DNA from 3 places in the Dactylosporangium sp. CS-047395 genome. Region 1 is predicted to be linked to each of the others. Evidence: riboswitches for the same ligand, from Rfam matches in the RefSeq annotation. Region 1 holds a riboswitch; each other region holds the start of a gene.

The links. A riboswitch is a leader RNA that binds a small molecule or an ion and turns the genes downstream of it on or off. The one in region 1 is predicted to bind cobalamin.
Region 2: linked by a shared signal. The riboswitch ahead of ACQP00_RS12910 (cobaltochelatase subunit CobN) and the one ahead of ACQP00_RS16315 (ribonucleoside-diphosphate reductase subunit alpha) in region 1 are both predicted to bind cobalamin.
Region 3: linked by a shared signal. The riboswitch ahead of ACQP00_RS25510 (CbtB domain-containing protein) and the one ahead of ACQP00_RS16315 (ribonucleoside-diphosphate reductase subunit alpha) in region 1 are both predicted to bind cobalamin.

Annotation. Positions count from the first base shown of each region.
Region 1 is NZ_CP192015.1:3,476,535-3,479,706, reverse strand. It holds gene ACQP00_RS16315 (ribonucleoside-diphosphate reductase subunit alpha) at 1-1,911, opposite strand, end outside; cobalamin riboswitch at 2,056-2,263, opposite strand; gene ACQP00_RS16310 (ABC transporter substrate-binding protein) at 2,330-3,172, opposite strand, start outside.
Region 2 is NZ_CP192015.1:2,763,610-2,766,781, reverse strand. It holds gene ACQP00_RS12910 (cobaltochelatase subunit CobN) at 1-1,762, opposite strand, end outside; cobalamin riboswitch at 1,822-1,947, opposite strand; gene ACQP00_RS12905 (precorrin-3B synthase) at 2,026-3,087, shown strand; gene ACQP00_RS12900 (precorrin-8X methylmutase) at 3,084-3,172, shown strand, end outside.
Region 3 is NZ_CP192015.1:5,418,389-5,421,560, reverse strand. It holds gene ACQP00_RS25515 (catalase) at 1-1,698, opposite strand, end outside; cobalamin riboswitch at 1,780-1,910, shown strand; gene ACQP00_RS25510 (CbtB domain-containing protein) at 1,960-2,181, shown strand; gene ACQP00_RS25505 (CbtA family protein) at 2,195-3,052, shown strand; gene ACQP00_RS25500 (S41 family peptidase) at 3,054-3,172, opposite strand, start outside.

The sequences.
Region 1 (3,172 bases):
GAGCTCCCGTACCAGATAGGTGTTGATCTGGAGGAACTCGCCGGACATGGTCTCGCGTTTGAACAGGTTGGAGACCTGCGGCTCGATGCACTCGTAGCAGCCCGCGATCGACGCGATCGTCGCCGTCGGGGCGAGCGCGATCAGCAGGGAGTTGCGCAGGCCGTTCGCCGCGATCCGGGTGCGCAGCGCCGACCAGCGCTCGGCCGCGGCCGGGACGGCGTCCCACAGGTCGGGGTGCAGCACGCCACCGGCGGCGCGGGTCTCGGCGAACGCCGGGTGGGCGCCGAACCGCTCGGCCAGCTCCGCCGACGTCTCCAGGGCGGTCAGGAAGATCTCCTCCTGGACCCGCGTCGAGAGCTCCTGCGCGCCGGGCGAGTCGAACGGCAGGCCCAGCGTGAAGAACGCGTCCTGCAGGCCCATCAGCCCGAGGCCGACCGGGCGCCAGCGCGGGTTCGACGCCGCCGCCTGCTGCGACGGGTAGTAGTTGATGTCGATGACCCGGTCCAGGAAGACGACCGCGGTGCGGACCGTGGCGCGCAGCTTGTCCCAGTCGACGCCGCCGGCGGTCACGTGCGCGCCGAGGTTGATCGAGCCGAGGTTGCACACCGCGGTCTCGCCGTCGCTGTTGACCTCGACGATCTCGGTGCACAGGTTGGACAGGTGAATCGTGTTGCCCGGCGCGCCGGTCTGGTTGGACAGCGCGTTGGAGCGGTCCTTGAACGTCATCCAGCCGTTGCCGGTCTGCGCGAGGGTGCGCATCATCTTGCCGTACAAGTCGCGGGCCTTGATCGTGCGCACCGCTTGCTTCTCCGCGACGCGATAGGCGGCGTCGAATGCCTCGCCGAACAGGTCGGGCAGTTCGGGGGCGTCGGACGGGTCGATGAGCGACCATTCCTCGTCGGCCTCGACGCGGCGCATGAACTCGTCCGGAATCCAGTTCGCGAGGTTCAGGTTGTGCGTGCGGCGGGCGTCCTCGCCGGTGTTGTCGCGCAGTTCGAGGAATTCCTCGATGTCCGGGTGCCACGGTTCCAGATAGACGCACGCCGCTCCCTTGCGCCGCCCGCCCTGATTCACCGCGGCGACCCCGGCGTCCAGGGTCTTCAGAAAGGGCACGATGCCGTTCGATTTCCCGTTGGTACCGCGAATCAGCGCGCCCCGCCCCCGCACGCGCGACCACGAGATGCCGATGCCGCCGGAGAACTTCGACAGCTTGGCGACCTGGTGGTACCGCTCGTAAATGGAGTCCAGCTCGTCGCGCGGCGAGTCGACGAGGAAACACGAAGACATCTGGGTGTGCCGGGTGCCGGAGTTGAACAGTGTCGGCGAACTCGGCAGGTACGCCAGCGACGACATGAGTCGATAGAACCCGATCGCCTCGGCCGGCGTCTCGGACAGGCCGCAGGCGACGCGCAGCAGCCAGTACTGCGGCGTCTCCACCACCAGCCGCGACTCAGGATGGCGCAGCAGGTAGCGGTCGGCGACCGTGCGCAGCCCGAAGTACTCGAAGCGCAGGTCCCCCCGCAGGTCGATGGCGTCGTCCAGCTTACGCGCGTTGCGGCCCACGAAGGCGGCCGTCTCGTCGCCGATGAGTCCCTGCTGGTGCGCGTACGCGATCGACTGACTGAAGCTCGCGACCCCCTGCCCGCGCACCTCCTTGTCGACGTACGCGGCGAGCAGCCGGGCCGCGAGCCGCGAGTACTGCGGCTCCTCCCCGATCAGCTCGGCCGCCGTCTGGATCGACAGCTTGTCCAGCTCGGCGGTGGTCGCGCCGTCGTACAGCCCGCTGATGGTGCGCGTCGCCACGCGCATCGGGTCGACCTCGTCGAGGTCCCCGGCCCAGCGCTCGACCGCGCGCACGATCTTGTTGACGTCCACCGCTTCGGTGTCGCCGTTGCGTTTCCGGACCTGCATCCGCGTTCCTCTCCTCGTGCCCTCGACGGTTTGAGGTCGAAAGGACACGCGGAGACGCCACCGGTGCCCCGCGGCGGCATGCGGCCAGGGCCCGGCACTCGGCGTCGGCCGTCCCGCGCGGCCTTCGACCGCCGCCCACCCTCATCGGTGCGCGGCGCGCTGGCAGGTCTTCGGACTCGTGGGCGTCGAGCGCATGCCTACTGGCCGTCGCTTCCCAGGCTTGATCGAGCCCAGTGCACATGACGGCTGTCGTTCCCACTGACCGCTGCGGGGCAGTCCCGGATTCGCACCGGGTTCCCTCTTGCCTCGGCCACCCTGGACGAGTGGCCGAACCAGCTACGGTCAACACCATATATGGGTACCGCCACGAATGCACGCCACTACACCTTGTGCGGCGTGTCGCGTCGCGCCGCGTGCTTCAGCGCACGCGGCGGATGGAGCCCGAGGGTGCCGGGGCGGCGGCGTCCGGGTGCAGGATCGCCGCGAGGGCCTCGACTCCGTCGACGAGCCGGGGGCCGGGCCGCACCACGATGCCGTCGGCGTCGATGGCCCAGACCTGCGCGTCCGGGAACCGCGGGGCGACGAGCGCGGCCTGTTCGGCGGCCCCGTCCAGGTGGAAGCCGCACGGCGTGACGACCACGACGTCGGGACGCGCGCCGGTCAGCTCGGACCAGTCGACCTGCACCGACCGCGCGCCCGGGCGGGCCGCCACGGGTTTGCCGCCGGCGGCGGTCACGAGGTCGGGAACCCAATGTCCGGCGGTGAACGGCGGGTCGACCCACTCGACGACCGCCACCCGCGGCCGGGCGCGCCCCGCCACCCGTTCCGCGACGGCGTCGAGCCGGGATCGGAGGTGGGCGATGAGGGTCGAGGCCCGCTCCGGCACCCCGGCCCGCTCCCCCACCGTCGCGATGGTTTCCAGCACCTCGTCGAGGGTGTGCGGGTCGAGGGACAGCACGTCGGCGCGGCAGCCGAGGTGGTCCAGGGCGTCCTCGACGTGGCCGGACGGCAGGGCGCAGACGCGGCACAGGTCCTGGGTGAGGATCAGGTCGGGGGCGAGTGCGGCCAGGGCGCCGGCGTGCAGGGTGTAGAGGTCCTCGCCGGCCGCGAACTGGTCGCGCACGTACGCGTCGATCTCGCCCGGCGTCATCCCCTTGGTGTCGCGGCCGCCCACCACCACGGTCTTCTCGGCCCGGGCGGCGGGCGGCTCGTCGCACTCGAACGTGACCCCGACGAGCCGCTCCCCGAGACCGAGGGCGTA
Region 2 (3,172 bases), 710 kb from region 1:
CGATGTTCGCGTGCTCGTCGAGGAGCTGTTCGAGGCGGGCGATGTCACCGTACGACTCGGCGCGGGCCATCGGCGGCACCAGGTGGTCGACCAGCGTGGCGTGCGCCCGGCGCTTGGCCTGCGTGCCCTCGCCCGGGTCGTTGACCAGGAACGGGTAGATGAGCGGCAGGTTGCCCAGCGCCGCGTCGGCCCCGCAGCCGGCCGACAGCCCGACCGTCTTGCCGGGCAGCCACTCCAGGTTGCCGTGCTTGCCGACGTGCACGACCGCGTGCGCGCCGAAGGAGTCGGCCAGCCAGCGGTACGCGGCCAGGTAGTGGTGCGACGGCGGCAGGTCCGGGTCGTGGTAGATCGCGACCGGGTTCTCGCCGAAGCCGCGCGGCGGCTGCACCATCACCACGACGTTGCCGCGCTGCAGGGCGGCGAGCACGATGTCGCCGTCGGACACGAACAGCTCGCCCGGGGCCGGGCCCCAGTGCTGCTCCATCCCGGCCCGCAGGTCGTCGGGGAGCGTGTCGAAGAACGCGCGGTAGCGCTCGCCCGGAATGCGGACCGGGTTGCCCTGCAGCTGCTCCTCGGTGAGCCAGTTGACGTCCTGCCCGCCGGCCGCGATCAGCTCGTGGATGAGCGCATCCCCATCAGAAGGGAAGCCTTCCCCGAGGTCGTAGCCTTCACGAGCAAGGGCCTCAAGCAGCCGCACGACGCTCGCAGGCGTGTCGAGGCCGACGGCGTTGCCGATCCGGGAGTGTTTCGTCGGGTACGCGCTGAGCATCACCACGACCCGCTTGTCCGCGTTCGGGATGCGGCGCAGGCGCGCGTGGGCCGTGGCGATCCCCGCCACGCGGCCGGCCCGCTCCGGATCGGCGACGTACACGGTCAGGCCGTCCTCGTCGATCTCCTTGAACGAGAACGGCACCGTGATGAGCCGCCCGTCGAACTCCGGGATGGCCACCTGGGTCGCGGTGTCCAGCGGCGACAGCCCGTCGTCGTTACCGTCCCAGGTGTCGCGGCTGGACGTCAGGCACAGCCCCTGCAGGATCGGCACGTCGAGCGCGGCCAGCGCGCCCACGTCCCAGGCCTCGTCTTCGCCGCCGGCCTGGGCGTCGGCGGGCCGGGTGCCGCCGGCCGCGAGCACCGTCACGATCAGCGCGTCGGCCTCGGCCAGGGTCGCGAGCAGCTCCGGCGGCGCGGTGCGCAGCGAGGCGGCGAACACCGGCAGCGGCCGGGCGCCCTCGGACTCCAGCGCGGTGCACAGCCCCTCGATGAACGCGGTGTTCCCGGCGACGTGGTGCGCCCGGTAGTAGATGACGGCCACCGTCGGTCCGTCGACGTCCTTCTCGGCGCGCTCCAGCACGCCCCAGACGGGGGTCTCGACCGGCGCGGCGAAGCCGTGGCCGGTGAGCAGGACCGTGTCGGAGAGGAACCGGTGCAGCTCGGCGAGGTTGGCCGCGCCGCCGAAGGCGAGGTAGGCGTGGGCCTGCGCGGCGAGGCCGGCCGGGACCGTCGAGTGGCTCATGAGCTCGGCGTCGGGCGCCTGCTCGCCGCCGAGGATCACCACCGGGCGGCCGGTGGCCAGGAGCGTGTCGAAACCGTCCTGCCAGTCGCGGTACCCGCCGAGGAAGCGCACCACGATCAGCTCGGCGCCGTCGGCGAGCCCGGGAAGGTCCGCCACGGACGTGCGCGACGGGTTGGCCAGGCGCCAGCCGGCACCACTGGCCCGCGCGCTGAGCAGGTCGGTGTCGGACGTCGACAACAGCAGGATCACGCCGGGGTCCTCCCTCGGGGTCCGCGCCCCAAGCTGGTGGGTCGATGCCGGCGCCGGAGAGTCTCCTGGCTCCCGGATCGGCGCTCACCCCCGGGCCTTCCCGGGCTGGGCCCGGTGGCCGTCGTGCTGGAGGCTCACTCCCCGGTCACAGTGGCGGGACCGTCCCGGATTCGCACCGGGTTCCTCCACACGTCGCCGTTGTACAGCGCCTCAACTCTCCTGGAAGAGGCTGTGCGGCGTCAAGCGAAGGTAATATCCGCCGCGTGCAGGCTCCAAGCGGACGCGACGTCCCCGACCGGTGCCCCGGCGCCGTGCAGGTGCACGCGGCGGCCGACGGCGGGCTGGCGCGCGTCCGGCTGCCCGGCGGCCGGATCACCGGGGCCCAGCTGCGCGTCCTGCGCACCGCCGCGGCCGAGCTCGGCGACCCCGCCCTGGAGCTCACCTCGCGCGGAAACGTGCAGGTCAGGGCGTTGCGGCCGGGTGCCGAGCGGGAGCTGGCGGCGCGCCTGACCGACGCCGGGCTGCTGCCGTCGGCCACCCACGAGCGGGTCCGCAACATCGTCGCCAGCCCGTTGAGCGCCGCGGTCCGGCCGCTGGTGGCCGAGTTCGACGCGCTCCTGTGCGCCACGCCCGCGCTCGCCGGGCTCCCCGGCCGGTTCCTGGCCACCCTCGACGACGGCCGCGGGGACGTGACGGCGCTGGTCGGCGACGTCGGCCTGCACGATTCCCGATTGATCCTCTCCGGTGTACCGACCGAGCTCCACGGCGGCCCGCCCCTCCTGGTGCGCGCCGCCGAGGCCTTCCTGGCGGAGCGGGCCGCGCAGGAGTCCAAGGCCTGGCGGCTCGCCGAGCTCTCCGACGGCCCCGCGCGTGTCGCGGCGCGTCTCGGCACGACGCTCGGGACATTTCGGATTTTTGGCTCGGACGCGCCCGGCCCCGGGATCCATGGCGAGCTCGCGGTGCTCGTGGTGCCGCTCGGGCTGCTCACCGGCGCCCAGTCTGCCGCCCTGACCGCGCTCGAAGAGATCATCGTCACCCCGTGGCGGACCGTCGTGGTCCCGGCCGCGGCGATGGCCGACGCTGTGGCGTCCGGGCTCGCCGCCGATCCCGCCTCGCCGTGGGCCGGGGTGACGGCCTGCGCGGGCCGGCCGGGCTGCGCCAAGTCCCTCGCCGACGTGCGCGCGGACGCCCGGGCCGCCGTCGCCGCGGGCACGCCGGAGCCGGCGCACTGGGTGGGCTGCGAGCGCCGCTGCGGCGCGCCGAAGGGAAGGCACGTGGAGATGCTCGCGACGGGTTCAGGTTATCGGCGGAGTGTGACCGGGTGAGCGACTACATCCGCGACGGCGCCGAGATCTACCGGCGCTCGTTCGCCACCATCCGGGCCGAGGCCGACCTGTCGGGGCTGCCGGC
Region 3 (3,172 bases), 1.9 Mb from region 1:
CAGGCCGAGGCCGGTGGCGACCTCCGAGCACAGCACCGGGTCGATGTTGGCCAGGCTCAGCAGCTGCCGCTCGCGGATCTCCTGGTGGTAGCACTTGGACAGCTCGAACGTGTATGCGTTGATGATGTGCTGGCGCTCGACCGGCGTCATGCTCAGCCAGAACTGCCGGACCTGGCTGTAGTGGTCGTCGAACGAGGCCGGGTTGGCGCGGATCTTCGGCGCCTCGGTGACGATCACCGGCGCGTCGATGAAGGCCCCGTCGTCCACGGTCGCCGTGAACGGGTTGCCGGCGTCGAGGGAGTTCGGCCGGTACGGCGCGACGCCCCCGTGCACCGCCTGCTGGTGGAACCCGTCGCGCAGCATGTCGTTGACCGGCACGTGCGGGCGGTTGATCGGGATCTGGTTGAAGTTCGGCCCGGCGAGCCGGGTGAGCTGGGTGTCGACGTAGGAGAACAGCCGGCCCTGCAGCAGCGGGTCGTTGGTCACGTCGATGCCGGGCGGCAGGTGGCCCAGGTGGAAGGCGGACTGCTCGACCTCGGCGAAGAAGTTCGTCGGCGTACGGTCCAGGGTCAGCCGCCCGACCGCCTGCACCGGGGCGAGCTCCTCCGGCACGATCTTGGTCGGGTCGAGCAGGTCGATGCCCGCGAAGGTCTGGTCGGGCGTGTCGGGGAAGACCTGCAGGCCCAGCTCCCACTCCGGGTACGCGCCGGCCTCGATGGCGTCGTAGAGGTCCCGGCGGTGGTAGTCCGGGTCCATGCCGCTGATCAGCTGGGCCTCTTCCCAGGTCAGCGAGTGCACGCCGAGCTTGGGCTTCCAGTGGAACTTGGCCAGCGCGGTGCCGCCGGAGGCGTTGATCAGGCGGAAGGTGTGGACGCCGAAGCCCTCCATCATCCGGTACGAGCGCGGGATGCCCCGGTCGGACATGTTCCACATGGTGTGGTGCTGGGCCTCGGTGTGCAGCGACACGAAGTCCCAGAACGTGTCGTGGGCGCTCTGCGCCTGCGGGATCTCGCGGTCCGGGTGCGGCTTGCCGGCGTGGATGATGTCCGGGAACTTGATCGCGTCCTGGATGAAGAACACGGGAATGTTGTTGCCGACGAGGTCGAAGTTGCCTTCGGAGGTGTAGAACTTCGTGGCGAAGCCACGGGTGTCGCGCACCGTGTCGGCCGAGCCGCGCGAGCCCAGGACGGTGGAGAACCGGACGAACACGTCGGTGCGCACGTCCTTGGCGAGGAAGGCCGCCTTGGTGACGTCCTCCGCGGTGCCGTACGCGACGAAGAACCCGTGCGCGCCGGTGCCCCGGGCGTGCACGACCCGCTCCGGGATCCGCTCGTGGTCGAAGTGCGTGATCTTCTCGCGGAAGTGCTGGTCCTGCAGGAGAATCGGGCCACGGGGGCCGGCCTTGAGCGAGTGGTCGGTGTCGTAGAGGCGCGCGCCGTACGAGGTGGTGAGGAACTCACCCTGCTGCGCGTTGGCGGTCGCCGGCCCGCCGGTCGGCACGCCCGTCGGCGTCACCGCGGCCGGGGTGCCCTGCTCGTCGGAGGGGGGCGGCGGCGGTACCGGCGTCGTGGGCTCCTCCAGCGCCGGCGTGACACTGCCGGGCTTGCCGGGCACATCCGGGGTCAGCGCGTCGGTGACCTTGGCGGCGGCCGCCTCGACGACGTCCTTGACGACCTCGGTGGGCTTGCGGGAATTCATGCGGGCGGTCCCTTCGCTCCGGATTACTACCTTTTGGCGGCTACCCGAGCGGCCGGTGAGGAAACAAACACACCCGGCAATGTCGATCACGTTTGACGCGGTGCCGCCGCTGGTCGTAGCGTCAGCGCGAATGACGGTGACAGGAAGCCGGTGCAAGTCCGGCACGGTCGCGCCACTGTGAGCCGGGAGACCGGCGAGTCAGACCCTCCGCCGTCAGCCGCCACTACAAGAGGGACGCCCGATCCCTGAAGGAGGCTCCACGTGAGCGTGTCGTCGTCGTCCAACCCCGGCGCAGTCGCGACGCCGGTCGTCATCCCGCTGTCCCGCTCCCTGGTCTGGCTGGTCGGCACCGCCGCGCTGGCCGCCCTGCTGTACTACTTCATCGGCATCGACCAGGGCGCCGTGTCCGTCTTCGGCAGCGACACCCACGTGCACGAGTTCGTGCACGACGGCCGGCACTTCCTCGGCTTCCCCTGCCACTGAGCCGGGCGATTACGTGGAGAAGCGCATCATCTTCCGCGGCGCGCTCGCCGGCGCCGTCGCCGGCCTCGTCGCGTTCGTCTTCGCGCGGATCTTCGCCGAGCCGCTGATCCAGCGGGCCATCGACTACGAGGGCGGCCGCGGCGAGGCCCAGGCGGCCCTCGACCGGGCGGCCGGCCTGGCCACCGACGACCACGAGCACGAGCTGTTCAGCCGCGCCGTGCAGGGCAACCTCGGCATCGGCGCCGGCATGGTCCTGTTCGGCCTGGCCATGGGCGCCCTGTTCGCCGTCGCCTACATGATCTGCCTGGGCCGCGTGGGCAACCTGCGCCCGCGCACCCTGGCCCTGCTGCTGGCCGGCGCCGGGTTCCTGACGCTGTACTTCGTGCCCTTCCTCAAGTACCCGGCCAGCCCGCCCGCGGTCGGCCACGAGGAGACCATCGGCCAGCGCAGCGCGTACTACCTCATCATGGTCCTCGCCTCGGTGCTGTTCCTGATCCTGGCCGTCATCCTGGGCCAGCGCCTCAAGCCCCGCTTCGGCACCTGGAACGCCACCCTGCTCGCCGCGGCCGCGTTCATCGTGGTGACCGGCGCGCTGATGGCCCTGCTGCCGGCCTTCGGCGAGCTGTCCACCAACGTCGCCGACTACGGCAGGCACGCCACCGAGACCCCGCTCCCCCTGCGCAACGAGGCGGGCGACATCATCTACCCCGGCTTCGACGCCGACCTGCTCTACGACTTCCGGGTCTACTCCCTCGCGGCGCAGGGGCTGCTGTGGGCGGTCATCGGCCTGATCTTCGCCCCGCTGGCCGAGCGCCTGCTGGGCAACCGCCCGATCCGCGTCGAACCCGCCGCGGAACAGGCCGCCGTCTGAGTCACGGCCGGGCGATCCAGGCCGCCGCGGCCGCCAGTGGATCGGTACCGCCGGCATCGTCTACCGGGAGTGGACCCCGATAGACGGTGCGGCGGTGGTCGGCGAACCAGGCCACCGTGA